Regions from separate parts of the Alloalcanivorax dieselolei B5 genome, predicted to be linked through region 4. Evidence: predicted binding sites of a transcription regulator. Region 4 holds the regulator's gene; each other region holds the start of a gene.
The links. The regulator FNR, encoded in region 4, switches genes on or off when oxygen is low (the NO sensors DNR and NnrR bind a similar motif). The targets are predictions, from matches to a motif close to TTGATNTANATCAA.
Positions count from the first base shown of each region.

Region 1: a site for FNR is predicted at 1,673-1,686, ahead of ubiT (ubiquinone anaerobic biosynthesis accessory factor UbiT). Genes of this name have one in related genera too.
Region 2: a site for FNR is predicted at 1,638-1,651, ahead of B5T_RS15080 (ribonucleoside triphosphate reductase). Genes of this name have one in related genera too.
Region 3: a site for FNR is predicted at 1,462-1,475, ahead of B5T_RS17300 (oxygen-binding di-iron domain-containing protein). Genes of this name have one in related genera too.

Region 1 covers NC_018691.1:3,383,093-3,388,164, forward strand. Annotated here, with positions in the region: gene B5T_RS15080 (ribonucleoside triphosphate reductase) at 1-50, shown strand, start outside; gene nrdD (anaerobic ribonucleoside-triphosphate reductase) at 96-287, shown strand; gene B5T_RS15090 (anaerobic ribonucleoside-triphosphate reductase activating protein) at 280-990, shown strand; gene ubiT (ubiquinone anaerobic biosynthesis accessory factor UbiT) at 1,142-1,609, opposite strand; gene B5T_RS15100 (nitrate/nitrite transporter) at 1,751-4,393, shown strand; gene B5T_RS15105 (nitrate reductase subunit alpha) at 4,404-5,072, shown strand, end outside.
Region 2 covers NC_018691.1:3,377,895-3,382,966, reverse strand. Annotated here, with positions in the region: gene B5T_RS15080 (ribonucleoside triphosphate reductase) at 1-1,555, opposite strand, end outside; gene B5T_RS15075 (U32 family peptidase) at 1,835-2,722, opposite strand; gene ubiU (ubiquinone anaerobic biosynthesis protein UbiU) at 2,734-3,741, opposite strand; gene cydC (thiol reductant ABC exporter subunit CydC) at 3,830-5,072, opposite strand, start outside.
Region 3 covers NC_018691.1:3,892,613-3,897,684, reverse strand. Annotated here, with positions in the region: gene rsmI (16S rRNA (cytidine(1402)-2'-O)-methyltransferase) at 1-818, shown strand, start outside; RNA gene rnpB (RNase P RNA component class A) at 1,069-1,426, shown strand; gene B5T_RS17300 (oxygen-binding di-iron domain-containing protein) at 1,531-2,343, shown strand; gene mraZ (division/cell wall cluster transcriptional repressor MraZ) at 2,678-3,121, shown strand; gene rsmH (16S rRNA (cytosine(1402)-N(4))-methyltransferase RsmH) at 3,139-4,074, shown strand; gene ftsL (cell division protein FtsL) at 4,074-4,337, shown strand; gene B5T_RS17280 (peptidoglycan D,D-transpeptidase FtsI family protein) at 4,334-5,072, shown strand, end outside.
Region 4 covers NC_018691.1:2,492,987-2,498,058, reverse strand. Annotated here, with positions in the region: gene B5T_RS11240 (heavy metal translocating P-type ATPase) at 1-104, shown strand, start outside; gene ccoS (cbb3-type cytochrome oxidase assembly protein CcoS) at 83-265, shown strand; gene B5T_RS11230 (sulfite exporter TauE/SafE family protein) at 255-965, shown strand; gene hemN (oxygen-independent coproporphyrinogen III oxidase) at 1,030-2,403, shown strand; gene fnr (fumarate/nitrate reduction transcriptional regulator Fnr) at 2,486-3,199, shown strand; gene B5T_RS11215 (universal stress protein) at 3,196-4,113, shown strand; gene yaaA (peroxide stress protein YaaA) at 4,149-4,928, opposite strand.

The DNA of each region.
Region 1 (5,072 bases), 890 kb from region 4:
ACGCGCTGCTGGCCCAACAAACAACGGTGAATGACACCCACGTGGCCTGACACTTTCACATTGATTTTTATTCAATCCCAAAAAGGAGACACACCATGAACGCTTCTCTCTCCACTGCTTCCCTGAATCCCCGTGACACTCTGCCCGAAGAGCAACGCCAGCGCTGCGAAGTCTGGACCCGGGTGATGGGGTATCACCGGCCGGTCAGCCAGTTCAATCCGGGTAAAAAATCCGAACATCGCCAGCGCCGTCATTTTTGTGAGCAACAGGCTCGGCTGGATGACTGATGTCGGTTCCGGTCCGGCCCTGCCGGTGGCGGGGCTGACGCCGCTGACCACACTGGACTATCCGGGCCGGTTGGCGTGCGTGGTCTTCCTTCAAGGTTGCCCGCTGCGCTGCGGCTATTGCCATAACCCGCACATGATCCCGCCCCGGCGAGGCCAGGTGCGGGAGTGGCGCGAGGTCGAATCCTTTCTTGAAACACGACGAGGTCTGTTGGAGGCGGTGGTGTTCAGTGGTGGCGAACCCACCCGGCATCCGCACCTGTTACTGGCGATACAGCGAGCCCGTGAGCGAGGGTTCGGCATCGGTCTGCACACCGCCGGCAGTTACCCCCGACGTCTGAGCACACTGATACCGAATTTGGATTGGGTGGGCCTGGACGTGAAAGGGGGCGCGGCCCAAATCGATCGTATCACCGGGCGCGGCCGGCAGTGGCGACAGTTGTGCGACAGTCTGGATCAGTTGCTGGCCGCCGATCTGGCATTGGAGTGCCGCACCACCGTGCACTGGCGGGATTTCGATGAGGCCACCGTGGAACGGCTGGCACGCTGGCTGGCCGCTAAAGGAGTGCGCCACTACGCTCTGCAATGGGCGCGACCACAACAATGCCTGTCACCGTCCTATCAACAGCCGTCACCGATAGCCAATCCTTTGCCCGATCTGGCGAAACGGCTACGGCCGTTATTCGAGACACTCAGCGTGCGTTGATAATGGGGATGTGAATTCAAAGGTCGCCACAAGAGCACTGTAGGAGCTTGCCCTGCAAGCGAATGGGTTGTTGGCATAAAAGAATTCGCTTGCAGGGCAAGCTCCTACAGTGGCTTTGTAATCCTTTCGTAGGAATCAGCCTTGGCAGCGATCAGCGTGTTGCGTACGCCAGTAACCGCAGCCCCTCCCGCACCGGTCCCGGCCAGCGGCTCTGATCCAGGCCATCGAGCAGATTCTTCACCCACAACCCCAATTCGGTATCCCCTTCCACCAGCAGACGGCGCTGGAAAAACAAAGTGTCCGGGTCCTGCTCTCTGCCAAGGAGCTGCAAAAACTCACGCCAACCACCACGAATGCACGCCTCGCCGGGGCGTTCGCTTAACCGCAGACGGTTGGCCTGCAGCGTCACGGTAAAACGCGGCGCGCCGTCGGCCAGATCAAGGGTCAGGTGACGGCCCTGCAACGGTTCGAATTCCCCCGCCGCCAATGGCTCCGCCAACAGACGGTTCATCAGCGGTTCCAGGAAGGGACGCTTCAGCGGCAACGGAGCATGAGCATCGATATGGCGAAATACCGCCAGCGGCGACGGCGGCCCGGACGGCGTGAAGGGAAAACGCATTGAGCAGTCTCCAGACTGTCATGACAGGAATACCCATACTCCCTGCCATTCATCGGAGAGACGTTGACCCTGATCAATACGTCTGATAGCTATTTCTGACAGATTGCCACACACGGACGGCCCATACCTCAAGGAGGCACCGTGGCATCAACGGAACCGGTCTCACACCCCGGCTCGGGGCAGGCGTTGTTCCTTTCCACCCTGGCGTTCACTCTGTGCTTCGCCGTATGGACGCTGTTGTCCATCATCGGCATCCCTCTCAGTAAAGAACTGAATCTGTCGGATACCGAACTGGCCTTGCTGATCGCGACACCGGTGCTCACCGGCTCGATCAGTCGCCCGGTTCTCGGCATTCTTACCGACCGCTTCGGCGGGCGTCCGGTAATGGGCATCCTGCTGCTGGTGAGCGCGGGCTGCGTCTACCTTCTGACCCTGGCCCGCAGTTACCCCATGCTGTTGTTGGCGGCACTGGGCCTGGGTCTGGCCGGCGGCGCCTTCGCCGTGGGCACCGCCTACGTTTCCCGCTGGTTTGGTGGTGACCGTCAGGGCACCGCCCTGGGCGTTTTCGGCGCCGGCAACATGGGCTCGTCGCTGACCAACTTCGCCGCGCCTTTACTGCTGGTCGCCCTGGGCTGGCAGGGCACCACCCAGGTGTACGCACTGGTGCTGGCGTTGATGGGTCTTGGCTTCCTGGTGTTCGCGCGGGATCCGCGACACCCGACGCCGTCCCTTACCTTGAGCCAGCGTCTGGCGCCCATGGCGGACCTCCGGGTATGGCGTTTCTCGCTCTACTATTTCTTCGTCTTCGGCGCCTTCGTCGCCCTGGCCCTATGGCTGCCCCACTACCTGATGAGGGTCTACGGGGTGAGTCTCACCACCGCCGGCATGATCACCCTTTTGTTCACCCTGCCCGGCTCCCTGTTCCGCATTCTCGGTGGCTGGCTGTCCGACCGGTACGGTGCGCGCCGGGTGATGTACTGGACCTTCATCGCTTGCCTGATCTGCACCTTCCTGCTCAGTTACCCCCCCACCGAATACCGTATCCAGGGCATCGACGGCGAGCTGCGTTTCTCTCTGAATATGGGCCTGCCGCCCTTCGTGCTGCTGATCATGGTGCTGGGGTTTTTTATGTCCCTGGGCAAGGCGGCGGTATTCAAACACATTCCCACCTACTATCCCGAACACGTGGGTGCCGTGGGCGGCGTGGTGGGTATGGTCGGCGGCCTCGGCGGCTTCTTCCTGCCACTGACCTTCGGCATGCTCAATGATGTGGTGGGCATCTGGCAGAGCTGTTTCATGCTGCTGTTCGTGCTGGTGGCAGGAGCGCTGGCGTGGATGCATTACGCCATTATCAAGGCCAACCGGGTGGAATGGACGGAACAGCGCGAAACCGGCGACCTGCCGGAACTGTCCACCCCAAGCAAACTGGTACTGCAGGACTGGCGGCCGGAGGACACCGATTTCTGGGAACACCAGGGCCGCGCCGTCGCCCGCCGCAACCTGTGGATTTCCATTCCCAATCTGGTGCTGGCCTTTTCCGTCTGGATGGTATGGTCGGTGGTGGTGGCGCGGCTGCCGCAAGTGGGCTTCGACTACAGCGCCAACCAGCTGTTCTGGCTGGCGGCATTACCGGGTCTCTCCGGCGCCACTCTGCGGGTGTTCTACAGTTTCATGGTGCCGATCTTCGGCGGCCGCCGCTGGACCGCTTTTTCCACCGCGTCACTGTTACTGCCGGCGCTGTGGATCGGCTTCGCGGTACGCAACCCGGACACCCCTTATCTGGTGATGCTGGTACTGGCTTTGCTGTGCGGTTTCGGCGGCGGCAACTTCGCTTCCAGCATGGCGAACATTTCCTTTTTCTTTCCGAAAAAGGAAAAGGGCGCCGCCATGGGACTCAACGCCGGCCTCGGCAACCTGGGCGTGAGCCTGATGCAGTTCCTGGTGCCGCTGGTGATCACCACCGGAGTGTTCGCCTTTGCGGTCGGTGATCCGCAGATGACCGCCGACGGCGAACGCCTATGGCTGCAGAACGCCGGCTTCGTCTGGGTGCCCTTCATCGTTGCCGCCACCGTGGCGGCCTGGTTCGGCATGAACGACATCGCCAGCGCCAAATCCTCGTTCCAGGATCAGGCGGTGATTTTCCGGCGTAAACACAACTGGCTGATGTGCGTGCTGTACACCGGCACGTTCGGCAGCTTCATCGGCTTCGCCGCCGCCTTCCCGTTGCTCAGTTCCCATTTGTTTCCCGAGGTGGACGCTCTCAAGCTGGCGTTCCTCGGTCCGCTGCTCGGTGCGCTGAGCCGCGCCTTCTCCGGTGGTGTGTCGGACCGGCTCGGCGGTGGCCGCGTCACCTTCTGGGTGTTCGCGGGCATGATCGCCGGCGTGATCGGCCTGCTCTGGTTCCTAGATCAGCGCGATCAACCCGGCGCCTTCGTCGGCTTCTTCGTCTGTTTCCTCTGGCTGTTTCTGGTCTCCGGGGTGGGCAATTCCAGCACCTTCCAAATGGTGCCCGCCATCTTCCGCCACGAAGTGGCCCGGCTGATGCCGGACCGGGATGCCCGGGAACAACAACTGGAAAGCGACCGCGAAGCCGCCGCCGTGGTCGGTTTCACCTCCGCCATCGCCGCCTACGGTGCCTTCTTTATTCCCAAGGCTTTTGGCACGGCCCTGGAGCTCACCGGCGGCGCCGAGCCGGCACTGTACGGCTTCCTGTTGTTCTATGTCCTGTGTCTGGGACTAACCTGGTTCTATTACACCCGCAAAAAAGCGGTGATTCCCTGTTAGGAGCTACACCATGAGCCACTTTCTGGATCGCCTGAGGTATCTCGGAAAGAAGCCAACCGAATTTTCCGACCACCATGGTGAAACCCGCGACGAAAACCGGGACTGGGAAGACGGGTATCGGGCCCGCTGGCAACACGACAGGATCGTGCGGTCCACCCACGGAGTGAACTGTACCGGCTCCTGCAGCTGGAAGATCTACGTGAAAAACGGCCTGGTGACCTGGGAAACCCAGCAGACCGACTACCCCCGTACCCGCCCGGACCTGCCCAACCACGAGCCCCGGGGCTGCCCCCGCGGCGCCAGTTATTCCTGGTATCTGTACAGCGCCAACCGGCTCAAATATCCGCTGGTGCGGCAGTCCCTGTGGCGATTATGGCAAGACGCCCTGGACCAGCACACCGACCCGGTGGACGCCTGGGCCAGCCTGGTCGAGGATCCGGGCAAGACCGCCCAGTACAAGAAAAACCGGGGCATGGGCGGTTTTGTGCGCGCCGGCTGGGATGACTTGAATACACTGATCGCCGCCGCCAACGTCTACACCGCCAAGCAATACGGGCCGGATCGTATCATCGGCTTTTCGCCCATCCCGGCCATGTCCATGGTGTCCTATGCCGCCGGCGCCCGTTACCTGTCGCTGATCGGCGGTGTCTGCCTGAGCTTCTACGACTGGTACTGCGAC
Region 2 (5,072 bases), 880 kb from region 4:
GGCAGGCGCGGGAGCTGGAAAGCCGTTCTCGCATGTACAGATGCAGCACGGTGCCGCCGGTATAGCGGGTTTGCAGCGGGTCTTGATGGATCAGTGCTGCAAACGGATCCTCGGTATGGCCCACCGGCAACTGGCTGGAGTTGGTGTAATAGGGGGCCTCGGGGGTGCCGGCCTGGAGAATGTCGGGGTAACGGCGGGCGTCTTCCTTGGCGAAGCGGTAGGTGGTGCCTTCCGCCGGGGTGGCCTCCAGGTTGTACAGATGGCCGGTCTCTTCCTGGAAACCACGCATGCGTTCGCGCACGTGCTCCAGCAGGCGTAAGGCCAGGTCACGACCCTGCTCGGTGGCGATGTCCAGGCGATCGTGGGTGAAATTACGCACCATCTCGTTGAGACCGTTCACGCCCAGTGTGGAGAAATGATTGCGCAAAGTGCCCAGATAGCGCCGGGTGTACGGATAAAGACCCGCGTCCATCCAGCGTTGGATACGGTCGCGTTTGATTTCCAGACTGTCGCGGCCCAGTTCCAGCAGACGGTCCAACTCCCGGTAGAGACCGCTTTCGTCGCCGGCGAAGCGGTGCCCCAGGCGCGCGCAATTGATGGTCACCACGCCCACGGAGCCGGTCTGCTCGGCACTGCCGAACAGGCCGTTACCACGTTTGAGCAGCTCGCGGACATCCAACTGCAAGCGGCAACACATGGAACGCACCATATGCGGCTGCAGATCGGAATTGAGGAAGTTCTGGAAGTAGGGCAGGCCATACTTGGCGGTCAGCGCGAACAGCCGCTCCGTGTTGGGCGCGTCCCAATCGAAATCCTCGGTGATGTTGTAAGTGGGAATCGGGAAAGTGAAAACCCGGCCACGTTGGTCGCCGGCTTCCATCACTTCCAGATAGGCGCGGTTGATCAGATCCATCTCCGCCTGCAGCTCGCCGTAGGTGAACGGCTGCTCCTCGCCGGCGATCACCGGTACCTGTTCACGCAGATCCTCCGGGCAGGTCCAATCAAAGGTCAGGTTTGTGAAGGGCGTTTGGCTGCCCCAACGGGACGGCACATTGAGGTTGTAGATGAATTCCTGGATGGCTTGCCGTATCGCCGGGTAGTCCAGGTTGTCACGGCGTACATAGGGTGCCAGATAGGTGTCGAAGGAACTGAAGGCCTGGGCGCCAGCCCATTCGTTTTGCAGTGTGCCAAGGAAATTGACCATCTGGCCAAGCGCGCTGGAGAGATGTTTGGGCGGGCCGCTTTCGGCGCGGTCGGTGACGCCGTTGAACCCTTCCATCAACAGGCTGCGCAGGGACCAGCCGGCACAGTAGCCGCTCAGCATATCCAGATCATGCAGGTGCAGATCGCCTTCCCGATGGGCGCTGCCGACCTCAGGCGGGTAAACCTGATCGAGCCAGTAATTGGCGATCAGCTTGCCGGAGATGTTGAGAATCAGCCCGCCCAGGGAATAGCCCTGATTGGCGTTGGCGTGGACGCGCCAGTCGGCGCGACTGAGGTACTCCTCGACGGTGGTGCTCACCGTCACCGTGCTGTCCGGGCGGGGTGTGGTCATGGCGATTTCCATATTTAGTGAGTTTTGTTTGTGTTGGCACAATATATGGTGGTCAGCGTAAAGGTGAGGCCGAGAGAAAGGGCTGATCTGGGTCAAAGAAAGTGAGGGTGAGAGAGGCTCCAGCGGCCCGGACCTCGGGCACATGAAATCGGAGGTCGCTACAAGGCCGCTGTAGGAGCCAGCCTTGCTGGCGAAGAGGGCACAAAAAATTCGCCAGCAAGGCTGGCTCCTACAGCGGCTTCGTGGTTCGGCCTGTGGGAAACGGCCGCGATTCGCGTGCTAGTGACGGTCCATTCCGGGGGCGCCGTGCCAGTAGCCGTCGCAGCGCGCTTCGTCCACCAGGGCAAGCGGGTCCCGGTGGTCCGGCTGGCCCCGGCGCACTTGATCAAAAGCCGCCACCACGTCCGCCATGGGCTCGTTGGCTACCACCAGGCGCGCGCTGCTTATCCCCATTTCAGCCATCACCGGCAGTTCCCTGCGCAGGTCCTGGGGCCAGGCGGAGAGGGTCTGGACGCCATTGAGAGTGAACAGTCTTCGACCGTCCTGACTGAACAGGGGCAACCCCTGAGGGTCGTCCCGGCAGACAAACTGGCAGCGGTCCTTGGCATGGCCCCGCCGCCGGGCGGTGAAGCAACGGGCCGACCAGGCCAGCGCCAGATGTCCGTAGGCATGGACCTCGCACGGCAGAGCCAGACCCTGTTCCCGCAGTGCTGTCAGCAGAGCGGTGAGCGCCTGCCGGGACAGCTCCAATGGCGCGTGCCAGCGCTGCATACCGGAACCGGCCAGCAAACGGATGGCTTCCACGTTGTAGAGGTTGAGAGGCGCGCCGCCGATAAAGGGAAGCCTTGCTTCATTCAGCAACTGCACGGCGCTCATGTCATTGGCTTCCACCGGCAGTTCGCCGTTATCGCACAGTCGGCGCAGCGCGCGCAGATCGGCACCAGCCTCGATCAGGGTCTGCGAGGCCAGCACCACGGTCTTGCCCTGCGCGCGCAGTTCCCGGGCCAGCCCGAGCCAGTGATCCAGTTTCATGTCCCGCCGCCGCCCGCACACGGTCTCACCCAGATAGATCCGCTCCACCGGCCAGTCCGCCGCGTGCTCATAGAAGGTCTCGTAGTCCCGTTGGTGCCAATAAAACGGCACCGGTCCCAGGGCCAGTTCCAGCATGCCGATGCCTCCTATTTCCAGCGGCGCTCATAGGCGCCCAGAGTGGTGGTGGTGCCTTCGGACAGGTTGCCCAGAGCGCGTTGCCAGGCTGGATCCGGCTGGAACGTGGACGGCGTCCGGGAGAGACGGTCCAACGCCTGGCGCCATACCCGGGTGACTTCACGCACGTAGGCGGGACTGCGTTGCCGGCCTTCGATCTTCACCGCGGCGATGCCGAGGGCTTGCAGTTCTGGCAGCAGCTCCAGCGTGTTCAGGCTGGTGGGTTCCTCGATGGCGTGATAGAGCTCGTCATCGACCCGGAAGCGGCCCTTGCACAGGGTTGGATAACCGGCTTGTTCGCCAGGACCATAACGGTCGATGAGCACGCCGTTGAGACGGGAGCTGAGTCCGCCGTCCTGTTCTTCCCAGCGCACGTGTGCAGCCGGCGAGCAGGCGCCGTGGGTATTGGGGGATTCACCGGTGAGATAAGAGGAAAGATAGCAGCGCCCCTCCACCATGATGCACAGGCTGCCGAAGCCGAACACTTCCAGGGCCACCGGCGAAGCCGCGGCCAGTTGTTTTACCTGATCCAGTGACAGCACCCGGGGCAGCACCGCGCGGCGAATGTCGAAATGGCGATGATAGAAGTGCAAGGCCTCGGCGCTGGTGGCGGAGCCCTGCACGGACAAATGTCGGGGCAGGTCCGGGTGGCGGCGGCTGGCATACTCGAGCAAGCCCAGGTCCGCCAGAATCAAGGCGTCCACACCGAGATCCGCGGCCTGATCCACGGCCCGGGTCCAGAGCGGCCAGCCGTCGTTTTGCGGATAAGTGTTGATGGCGCAGAATACCCGGCAACCTTGCCGGTGGGCGTAGTCGATACCTTCCCGGGCCCGTTCCGGGGTGAAGTTGAGGCCGGCGAAGCGACGCGCGTTGGTGATGTCCTTGAAACCCATGTAAACCGCGTTGGCGCCTTCGTCCACCGCGGTTTTCAGTGCCGGCAGATTGCCGGCGGGGCAGACCAGTTCCGGGGAACCGTTCATGTCTCCTCCCTTGCCAGATGCTTTGGGCGGTCAGGGTAAAGCCGCCGGGCCGCACCGGGCTGACCTGGGTCAAAGGGAGGGCCGGACGTCAGACGTCAAGAACCAATTGATTCTCCATACGCTCAGCGTGACGTCGATCATGGGTGACCATGATCAGAACTCGGTCGTTCAAGGTGGAATGCAGCGTGTCGAACAGCGCGTCGGCGGTGGCCGGTTCCAGACCGGTGAAGGGCTCGTCCAGCAGGATCACCGGACTGTCCCGCAGCAGCACCCGGGCCAGTGATAAACGCCGTCCCTGCCCGCCGGAGAGGTGCATGCCGTTGGTGCCGATCCAATGATCGAGACCGCCGCGTTGTCGCACCAGATCCGCCAGCCGGGCCTGTTCCAACACTTGCCAGAGGCGCTCGTCGTTGGCGTCCGGTCTGGCCAGACGCAAATTATCCCTCAGGGTGCCGGTAAACAGCTGCTGTTGCTGTAACAGCAGGGCGAAACATTGGCGCCAGGCGTCGCTGTCCGCCCGTTCCTGGCTGACACCGCCGAATCGGATCTCGCCAGCACTGATCCGTTGCAGGCCCATCAGGCAATGCAACAGAGTGGATTTACCACTGCCGCTTGGACCGACGATGGCCAGCGGGACGCCGGCTCGCGCTTGCAGATCAAGACCGCTGAACAATGCTGGCTGACCCGGCCAGGCGAAACTCAGTCCGCGGACCCGCAAATGGCCGTCGGCCCGGGGAATCTCGCTGCCACAGGCGGCCGGCGGCGGGATCGGCGTGCCGGTCAGGGTGTCCAGGCGCGTCACGGTGGCGCGGGTATCCGGCCAGCCCTGCCAGGCCTGGGCCAGGGGCAGGGTCACCTCGGCGGCGGCCAATACCAGCAGCATCAGGGCTAGCGCCATCGGCGCGTCGATCATCTCCTGCCGCACCGGTGTGATCAGTATCAGCAGCATCGCCACCGCCAGCCATTGCATCAGACTCTGGATCAGGGTCTGGGTGATGGCGTGCCGCAAGGCCAGTCGATGTTCGAGTCCGGCCAGATCGGCCAGGCGGCGGCGCCACTGTTCGAGCAATGAGGGCCGCAGACCATAGGCGAGCACATCGGGCAGTCCGTGGAGAGTCTGTACCAGATCCCCGCGCAGTTGCTCGCGTTGCCGGGCCCGCTGTTCCAGTGGTTCGGTGGAAACTTTCGACAAGCGCCGCAGCAGCAGGAACATCACGATAAATCCGGCCAGCATGGCCAGGGCCGCCACCGGTCCGGCGATCCAGAATCCGGCGAGCAGCAAAACGACGGCGGTGGCGGTGGCCACCAGGGCGGGCTGACCCTGTCCGAGC
Region 3 (5,072 bases), 1.4 Mb from region 4:
TGTACGTAGTCAGCACACCGATCGGTAATCTGGACGATATTTCCCGGCGCGCCATCCAGGTGTTACAGGAGGTGGATTGGGTGGCTGCCGAGGACACCCGGCACAGCCAGGGGTTGATGCAGCAACTGGGGATTTCCCCCCGCCTGATCAGTTGCCACGACCATAATGAGCAGCAGCGGGCTCCGGATCTGGTGGCACGGCTGGCCGATGGCGAGAGTGGCGCATTAATCAGCGATGCTGGCACGCCGCTGGTCAGTGATCCGGGCTACCGTCTGGTGCGGGCCTGCCAGGACGCCGGGGTGACCGTGGTGCCGATCCCCGGGGCCTCGGCGCTGCTGGCGGCGCTGGCGGTGGCCGGCCAGCCCAGCGACCGCTTTTTGTTTGAAGGCTTTCCGCCGGCCAAGGGCGCCGCCCGTGAACGGGTTCTGGAGCGCCTGGCCGCCGCGGACGTGACCACCATCGTTTACGAAGCGCCCCATCGGGTGCTGTCCCTGCTTGAGGCATTGGCACCGAAAGTGGCACCGGAGCGGGAACTGACCCTGTGCCGGGAACTGACCAAGCGCTTCGAAACGGTACGCCGGGGACCGGTCGCGGAGGTGCTGGAATGGGTGCGCGCCGACAAGGACCAGCAGCGCGGGGAACTGGTACTGGTGCTGGGACCGGCGCCGCAAAGCGACCTGCTCAGCGAGCGCGACCGGGCCCTGGCCCGCGCTCTGCTGGAAGAACTACCCCTGTCCCGCGCCGCCCGCGTGCTGGCCGCGCATACCGGGCTCAAGCGGCAGGCGCTGTATAACTACTTAGAAACAGTTGACAGTTGATAGTGGACAGTTGACAGCGAAAAACAAAAACAGGTGATCTTTAGCCGCTGTGGGAAGCTTGCTGGCAAGCGAATGGGGTTCGCTCAGGCGCTTGCCAGCAAGCTTCCCACAGAAAAGGCATGAATCGACTTTGTTGATACGCAAATGAATTTTGCATCTCCGCATTTTTCTTTCCGCTGTCAACTGTCCACTATCAACTGTCAACTACTTCTACCCTATCAACTGTCAACTGAATCCACTATGCTGCGCCCGGGTCGGTCAGGCAGCCGCTGGCGGGAAACCGCTGGAGGAAAGTCCGGGCTCCACAGGGCAGGGTGCCAGGTAACGCCTGGGGGTCACACTGGTGACGGTGTGGCTACGGCCAGTGCCGCAGAAAATAGACCGCCTGTTCCTTCGGGGGCGGGTAAGGGTGAAAAGGTGCGGTAAGAGCGCACCGCGCTGCTGGTAACAGCGGTGGCAGGGTAAACCCCACCCGGAGCAAGACCAAATAGGGATCCAATGGCGTGGCCCGCGCTGGATCCGGGTAGGTCGCTAGAGGTCCCCGGTGACGGGGATCCCAGATGAATGGCTGCCCACGACAGAACCCGGCTTATCGACCGGCCCACCTTATTGCCTCAATGTCGGGACCCGTCCTGGACGGGTCTTGATACAGATCAAGTACCCTCCGTCGCGCCTATGCAAAATACTTGATTTACATCAAGGAGGAGGCGCGATGACACGGGCGGATATTCTGTTCCAGCAGGGCGATCACGTGGTGGCCAGGTTTCATGATCTGGTCCAGGGCGAAGGCGTGCAGGCCAATCAGTTCGCCATTCGCCATGGTGAGCAGGGGGCCCTGATCGACCCCGGCGGCGATCTTACCTATACCCCTCTGACCATCGAATTGAGCCGCCATCTCAACCTGCGTGATCTCACCTACATTCTGGCGTCCCACCAGGACCCGGATATTATCGCCTCGCTGCCCCGCTGGATGTTGCATTCCCACTGCAAGGTGGCGGTGTCCCGGCTATGGTCGCGGTTTCTGCCCCACCTGGCGTCCACTTTCGTCACCTCGCGGGTGGGCGAGCAATGGCAGGAGCGGATTCTGGCGCTGCCGGACAAGGGAGCGGTATTGCCGTTCGCGGATTCGGAACTGTGGGCCTTGCCCGCCCACTTCCTGCATTCAGTGGGTAATTTCAGTTTTTACGATCCGGTAAGCCGTATCCTGTTTTCCGGGGATATCGGCGCCTCTCTGGGTGGGGAGGAAGGCGAGGTAGGCCGTTTCGAGGATCACATTCCGGCCATGGCCGGCTTTCATCGGCGCTACATGGCCGGCAATCGTGCTTGCCGCTATTGGGTGCGCATGGTGCGGGAATTGAATCCGGCAATGATCGTGCCGCAGCACGGAGGTTATTTTGCGTCTCGAGTGACCATTGGGCGCTTTCTGGATTGGTTGGAACGGCTGGAATGTGGCCCCGACTTGATGGGGGTGAAGGATTACCGGCTTCCCGGGAGAGTTGGCGCTCACCCAAAAAGAACGAAATAGAATTTGCAGTATATTTTATATATGCAAATGATCTAACACTTAAAGTGCTTTCTCAGCTCCAGAGCGCAGCTGTCTGATTAGTTTCAGAACCAATTTCCCTTCCTTTATTCCCCTTTCAATGTGACACAGCTAACAAACTGATTTTCAAGGAATTTCTTTTACATTCACCAATGTCGTGAAACTTGACTTGTGAAAAGCGCTGGCCATAGAGTGTCGCAATGTGGTGAAAAGTGGGATGAAGTGGGAAAAAGGCTTCGTCCGGTGTGACGAAGTGGGACGGACCGCCGCTCCCAATGCTTCGACATAAAAGGGCCGACATAGAAGGGGAAGGCCAGTGTTCAATGGGCGTACCGCGCTCAATCTGGATGCAAAAGGTCGGCTGACCGTGCCGACGCGCTACCGTGAGTCGCTGAACAGCGCTTGCGGTGGCCGCGTTGTGCTTACTCAGCACCCCTATGACGCCTGTCTGGTGATGTACCCGTTTCCCGAGTGGCGCGAGATCGCCCGGCAGGTGGCCGCGCAGAGTGACGCCCACGCCCAGGTTCGTGCGTTGAAGCGCCGGTTCCTGGGGCAGGCGGTGGAAATGGACATGGACGGCAATGGCCGTCTACTGGTGCCGCCGGAACTGCGGGACGTGGTCGGGCTGGAGAAGCGCGCCATGTTGGTGGGTCTGCTGCACCGCTTTGAAATCTGGGCCGAAGACACCTGGAACGAACTCGAACAGCAGAACCTGGACCAGGAAGCCATGCCCGAGAGCGTGCAGGCTCTGTCGTTCTGACGCCGCGAGGTCATGGCATGAACAACGGGAAGCAGTACGCGCACCAGCCGGTGATGCTGGAGGAGGTACTGGAAATGTGGTTCACGCGGGACGACGGCTTCTATGTGGACGGCACCTTTGGCCGCGGTGGCCACAGTCGTGCCTTGTTGTCCCTGCTGTCGCCCGCCGGGCGCCTGACGGGCGTGGACCGTGACCCGCAAGCGGTGGCCACCGGTGAGCAACTGGAAGCGGAAGATTCCCGCTTCCGTATTCATGCCGGCCGTTTTGACTGTCTGCCGGAACTGGTGAGTGAGGCCGGGCGGCCGATTGACGGTCTGTTGCTGGATCTGGGTGTGTCCTCGCCGCAACTGGACGACGCCAGCCGCGGGTTCAGTTTTCTGCGCGACGGCCCCCTGGACATGCGCATGGATCCGGGCAGTGGCGAAAGCGTGGCCGACTGGCTGGCCCGCGCCGATGAAAAAGATATCGCCGACGTGTTGTATCGCTTCGGCGAGGAGCGCAAGTCGCGGCGCATTGCCCGTGCCATAGTCGCGCGCCGCCAGGAAACGCCGTTGCGGACCACCCGCCAACTGGCCGATCTGATTGAGTCGGTGCTGGGCAAGGGCGATCCGGGCAAGCATCCGGCGACGCGCAGCTTCCAAGCCCTGCGCATCCACATCAACAGGGAGTTGGAGGCGCTGGAAGCGACTCTGGCACAAACGCTCGAGACGCTCGCCATCGGCGGGCGTCTCGCCGTTATCAGCTTCCATTCTTTGGAAGACCGGCTGGTGAAGCTGTTTATCCGCGACCAGTCCGGCATGGCGCCCCGGGGGCGGGGTGGACTGCCGCTGGGTGAGGAAACACCTCAGCGGCTACGGCCGCTGGGTAAGGCCCGGCGCGCTGGCGAGGAAGAAGTGCGGCATAACCCACGCGCCCGCAGCGCGGTGCTGCGCGTGGCGGAGCGGGTGGCCTGATGGCCCGCTGGCTGCATTGGCCGTTGCTGATCCTGGTAGTGGGGTCGGCATTGGGCGTCAGTTATACGGTGCACGAGGCACGCCGCCTGACCGATGAGAGTCAGCGGCTGCAACGGCGCCAGGCGCAACTGGAAACCCAGTGGGGCCAGTTGCTTTTGGAACACAGCACCTGGGGCAGTTACGCCCGGGTGGAGAGCCTGGCCAGAGAAAAGCTGGGCATGAAAGTCCCGACCACCGATGAGCGAGTGTTGACACGGCCATGAGCGCCAACAAACGCAAAGCGACACGCAAACCGGTCGCCAGCAAACGCTGGACCGGCAGACGCTGGCACCTGGTGCTGGCGTTCTGGCTGGTGTGCGCCGCTGTGCTGGTGGTGCGGGCGGTGGATCTGCAGGTGGTCGAGCACGACTTCCTGGCTCACCAGGGCGATATCCGTAATTTGCGGGTGGAGCCTCTGGCCGCCAATCGGGGTGTGATTCGTGATCGCAATGGCCGGCCGCTGGCGGTCAGTACCCCGGTGGTGACGCTGTGGGTGAACCCCCAGGAAGCGATGGAGAATCAGCAGCAATGGTCCAAGCTGACCGGCAACCCGATTATTGACCGGGCGCATTTCGCCCGGCGCGTGAAAGCGCACCCCAGCCGGGAATTCATCTATCTGGCCCGGGGGTTGGCGCCGGAACAGGCGGAATCCGTACTGTCCCTGGGCGTGCCGGGTATCTATTCGCTGACCGAGTACCGCCGCTATTACCCGGCCGGTGAAGTGACCAGTCATGTGGTCGGGTTCACCAACATTGATGAGCAGGGCCAGGAAGGCGTGGAACTGGCCTTCGACAAGCAGCTCACCGGCGCGCCGGGCCGCAAGAAAGTGGTCCGTGACCTGCTGGGACGGGTGATTCAGGACATCGAACTGATCGAGCCGGCGCGTCCGGGTGAAGATGTCACCCTGAGTCTGGATCTGCGGTTGCAGTATCTGGCGTACAAGGAGCTGATGTCCGCGG
Region 4 (5,072 bases):
GCTGGATACCGCCCTGGGCAGCGGCTCTGGGAATGTCCGCCTCGTCACTGCTGGTGACACTCAACGCCAATAGGATAACCACATGGAAAGCCTGCTCTTGTTGATTCCGGTGGCCTTGCTGTTCCTCGCCGTGGCGGTGTGGGCGCTGTTCAAGGCTTTACGCCAGGGCCAGTTCGAGGATCTGGATCATGCCGCCTGGACGGTGATTTTCGAAGACCGAGAACAGCGGCGAAACGCTGGCAAGGGGGCCGATCATGATCGTTGACCCGCTTACCGTGGCGTTGACCGGTGCGCTCGCCCTCGGCGTCGGCGGTGCCCTGCACTGCGCCGGAATGTGCGGCGGCATCGCTGCCGCCCTGAGCTTCTCGATCCCCGAAGAACGGCGGCGCGGCAGCAGGCTGATCGCCTGGCAGGGGCTGTTTGGCAGCGGCCGCCTGTTGACCTACGCCGGTCTGGGCGCGGTCGCCGGAGGCCTGGGCAGTCAATTGGCCAGTGGCCCGGTGGCGGGCGGTTGGCACTGGCCAGCGTTGCTGTCAGCGCTGTTGATGGTTTTGCTGACCGCTCATTTCCTCGGCCGCAGCGCGCCGATCCGGGCACTGGAGCGTCTCGGGGCCGGGCTGTGGCGCCGGCTGTCCCCGCTGACGCGCCGTCTGATGCCGGTGGATCACCCGCTCAAGGCGCTGGCACTGGGTGGTCTGTGGGGGTTCTTGCCCTGTGGATTGCTTTATTCCGCCCTGGTGCTGGCCGCCGGAACCGGTGAATGGGCCGATGGTGCCCTGGTCATGGGGATGTTCGGCGCCACTACCCTGCTGCCGGTGGGCGCTGCCGGCGTGTTCGGCGGGCAATTGGCGCGGTTGCGGCGGGGGCCCGCCCGATATGTGGCGGCGGCGATGACATTGGCGCTGGCGCTGGTGTTTCTTCAGCACGGGCTGCCCGGAGACGTCCATGTCCATCACCATCCTTGATCTGCATCAAGGTCGGCGATGGTCATAGTGGCATGATGCCGCCATTACCCTTTGGAGCGCTGACATGACGCAATGGAATCCGGATCTGATCCGCCGATTCGGAGGCCCCGGGCCCCGCTACACCTCCTATCCGCCGGCCACCCAGTTTCATGAGGAAGTCGGCGAGGAGGACTACCGGCGGGCCGCGGCCCGCGGTAATCAGGCCCGCCGTCCACTGTCGCTGTACTGCCATATCCCGTTCTGCGCCACGGTGTGCTACTACTGCGCCTGCAACCGGATCATCACCGGCAACCGGGCCAAGGCCGAGGATTATCTGACCTTCCTGAAGCAGGAGATCAAAGCCAAGGCGGCGCTGGTGGACCCGCAACGGCCCGTGGTGCAGATGCATTGGGGCGGCGGCACCCCCACCTACCTCAGTGACGCGCAGATGACCGAGCTGGTCTATGACCTGGCCCGTCATTTCAATCTGCTGGAAGATGATCGCGGCGAGTACGCCATCGAGGTCGATCCGCGCACGGTGGATCGCGCCCGTCTCGGGCTGCTGCGGGGGCTGGGTTTCAACCGGCTCAGTATCGGCATTCAGGATCTGGATCCGGTGGTGCAGAAAGCGGTTAACCGGGAGCAATCCCTCGAGCTGATCACCGAAGTATTCGAGGCCGCCCGGGATTTCGGTTTCCACTCCATCAATGCCGACATGATTTACGGTTTGCCCTGGCAGTCCGCCTCCAGCCTGGCCCGCTCCCTGGAACAGTTGCTGGCTTTACGCCCGGAGCGCATTTCACTTTACAACTACGCCCATATGCCGGCGCGCTTCAAGGTGCAGCGACAAATCCAGGAAACCGCGCTGCCCAGTCCGGAGGAAAAACTCGCCATGCTGAAACTGGCCGGCGAAACCCTGGAGGCGGCCGGCTACGTGCTGATCGGCATGGATCATTTTGCCCTGCCGGACGATCCCATGGCGGTGGCGCAGCGCAACGGCACCCTGCACCGCAATTTCCAAGGCTACTCGTTGCATGGCGACGCCGACCTTTTGGGCATGGGGATCAGCGCGATCAGCGCTTTTGATGATTTCTACGCGCAGAACGTCAAGGTTCTGAGCGACTGGCAGGAAGCCGTGCAAGAGGGGCGTATGCCGATCGAGCGGGGTTTCCTGCTCGATTGGGACGATCGCCTGCGCCGTGACGTGATCATGGGGCTGCTGTGCGACCTGCGGCTGGATCTGGTCGCCTTTCGACAGCGTTGGGAAGTGGATTTCGCCGATTATTTCAAGGACCAGCTGGCCGCGCTGGGCGAATTCGAGAAACTGGGGCTGATTGATATGGACGGCCCCGTGTTGAAGGTCACCGATACCGGGCGCCTGGTGGTGCGCGCTCTGGCGATGTTGTTTGACCGCTATGCCGGCACCCCGAACCCACAGCGATTCAGTCGCATTATTTAGCTCGCCGTCACCGATCCGGGAGACCATAATGTCTCAAGCCGTAATTGCACTACGCAGTGTATCCAATATGGAGGTACGCAGCATGCCTCGTCACGTTTCATGCAACGACTGTAGTCTCAGCCCCATTTGCCTGCCGTTGGCGGTGGCGCCTTCCCAGCTTGACGAACTGGATGGCATCATCCGCCGCGGCCGCCCTCTCAAGCGCGGAGAGCACCTGTTTCGCGCCGCCTCCCCGTTCGGAGCGGTTTACGCCGTGCGCTCCGGGGCCCTGAAGACCTATGTCCTCTCCGATGAGGGCGAGGAACAGGTTACCGGCTTCTACCTGCCGGGTGAGATCGTCGGCATGGACGGCATCAGCACCGCGCACCACGTTTCCAACGCCAAGGCATTGGAAACCGCCACGGTGTGCGAGATCCCCTTCCATCGCCTGGAGGATCTGTCGCAGCGCATCCCCTCCTTGCAGCATCACTTCTTCTCGCTGATGAGCAACGAGATCCGAGCCGACCGCGAACTGCACATGCTGTTGAGTAAGAAGAGCGCGGATGACAGAGTGGCTTCTCTACTGTTGTCCCTGGCCGCGCGTCAGCAGCGCCGGGGCTTGAGCAGCAGCCGCTTCCGTCTGCCCATGTCCCGCTACGACATCGCCAATTACCTGGGACTGGCGGTGGAAACAGTGAGCCGCATTTTCACCCGTTTTCAGCAGCAGGAGATGCTGCTGGTGGACGGCAGGGATGTGGAAATCATCGACCGGGAGGCGCTTTGCGGCAGCGGCAGACTACAAGTGGAGGCACCATGACTATTCCGACCGATGGCATTCTCGTTGTATTGGACCGCCACCTGAAGGCTCCGCAGCCGGCGTTGAAGAAAGGCCGGCTGCTGGCCGCGGCACTGGGCTGCCCTCTAGTGGTGACCGTCAATAGCGATTCGTCGGCCATGCGCCGTGCCGTGGGACTGGACCAGAAACGCCGGCAAGCAGCCGAACAGCAAATCCGTAACGCCTGGGAAAGGCGTATCCAGGACTTGCTGGCGGGTACCGAGGCCTCCGTGCATATCACCACGCACAAGGATCAGGATGAAGATCTGCGGCAGACGGTAATTGCCGCCAAACCACGCCTGGTGGTGGTTCATACCAGCGAGGAAGGCACTCTGCGGCGTCATCTGTTTACGCCACGGGACTGGCTGCTGATCCGCAGAGCGCCCTGTCCGGTGCTTTGCGTGCAGGACCGTCCCTGGAGCGAGCCGCCGGTGTTTACCGCGGCGATCGAGCCGGAGGAAGAAGACGAGAACGGCCTGGACGCCACCGTACTGGCCGCTGCCCGGGAATGGTCGGCGCCGCTGCAGGCGTCACTCAACGCCGTGCACGTGCTGGAACATCCGGACGAGACGTTGTTATTGGTGGCGGGAGAAGCGTTGCCTGAATACGCCGCCAGTGCCGAGAGCATTCGCAAGAGTCACCGCGACGCTCTGGACCGTTTCGCCGAGCGCCACGGTCTGCCGCTGGAGCGCACGGAAATGCTGGAAGGGCCAATCGCCGGCACCCTGGCCGACTACTGTGAAAATAACGGCTCCGATGTGCTGGTGGTGGGGACGGTGCGCCGCAACAAAGTGGAACGGCTGCTGCTGGGCGCCACCGCCGAATCCCTGCTGGTGCACGCCCGCAATGATGTGCTGGTGATCAAGCCCGAGGGCTTTGAGGCCGACTGGCAGTGAAATCGTGGCCCTTTTCTGTATGAAAAGGGCCACGATCAACCGCCCTGCTCGGCTCTTCGGAACACCGGTTTGGTGTCCGTGGAAGACGTTTTGTCATAGCGATACCCCGCCTCCCTGAATCGCTTCAGATCCTCGGGCTTTTCAAACCCCTTGCGCAATATCCAGGCCGCCATCATGCCGCGGGCTTTTTTGGCGTAGAAACTGATGACTTTATATTTGCCGTTCTTCTCATCCTGAAAGACCGGCTCGATGACCGGCCCCGGCAACAGTTTGGTTCGCACGGATTTGAAGTATTCATTGGAAGCAAGGTTCACCAGCACGTCAGTGCCCACGGCGCGCATGTCCTTGATCAGTTGCCGGGTAATGCGTTCATCCCAGAAGGCGTACAGGTCCTTGCCGGCCGGTGTGTCCAGTTTGGTGCCCATTTCCAGACGATACGGTTGCATCAGATCCAGCGGCCGCAGGACTCCGTAAAGACCGCTCAGCATGCGCAGCCGATGCTGTGCGGCGGCCAGGTCGTCCTTGCTGAACCGGCTTACATCCAGTCCGGTGTAAACATCCCCTTTGAAGGCGAAGAGTGCCGGACGGGCATTGTCCTTGTTGAAGGGGCGTTGCCACAGAGCGAAGCGCTCGACGTTGAGGTGGGCGATCTTGTCACTCACCCCCATCAGGCTGGACAGATCCGCCGGCGACAGTTTGCGGGCTCTTTCCACCAGTGTTTCACTGTCATCCAGCATGCGCGGTTGAGTGGCGCGCAGCGCCGGCAATGATGACTCGTAATCCAGGGTCTTGGCCGGCGAGACCACTATCAGCATGGGTTTTCCTCCGTGGCATGAAATCGTGAATACCGCCATCATGATGGTCTGGCAACCGCCATGCCGGGGCACGGCTCATGATTAAGCAGCCATAGATGGTAGCGCAAGCGGCCATAGTTTGGACCACTGAACGGCATAGGCAGG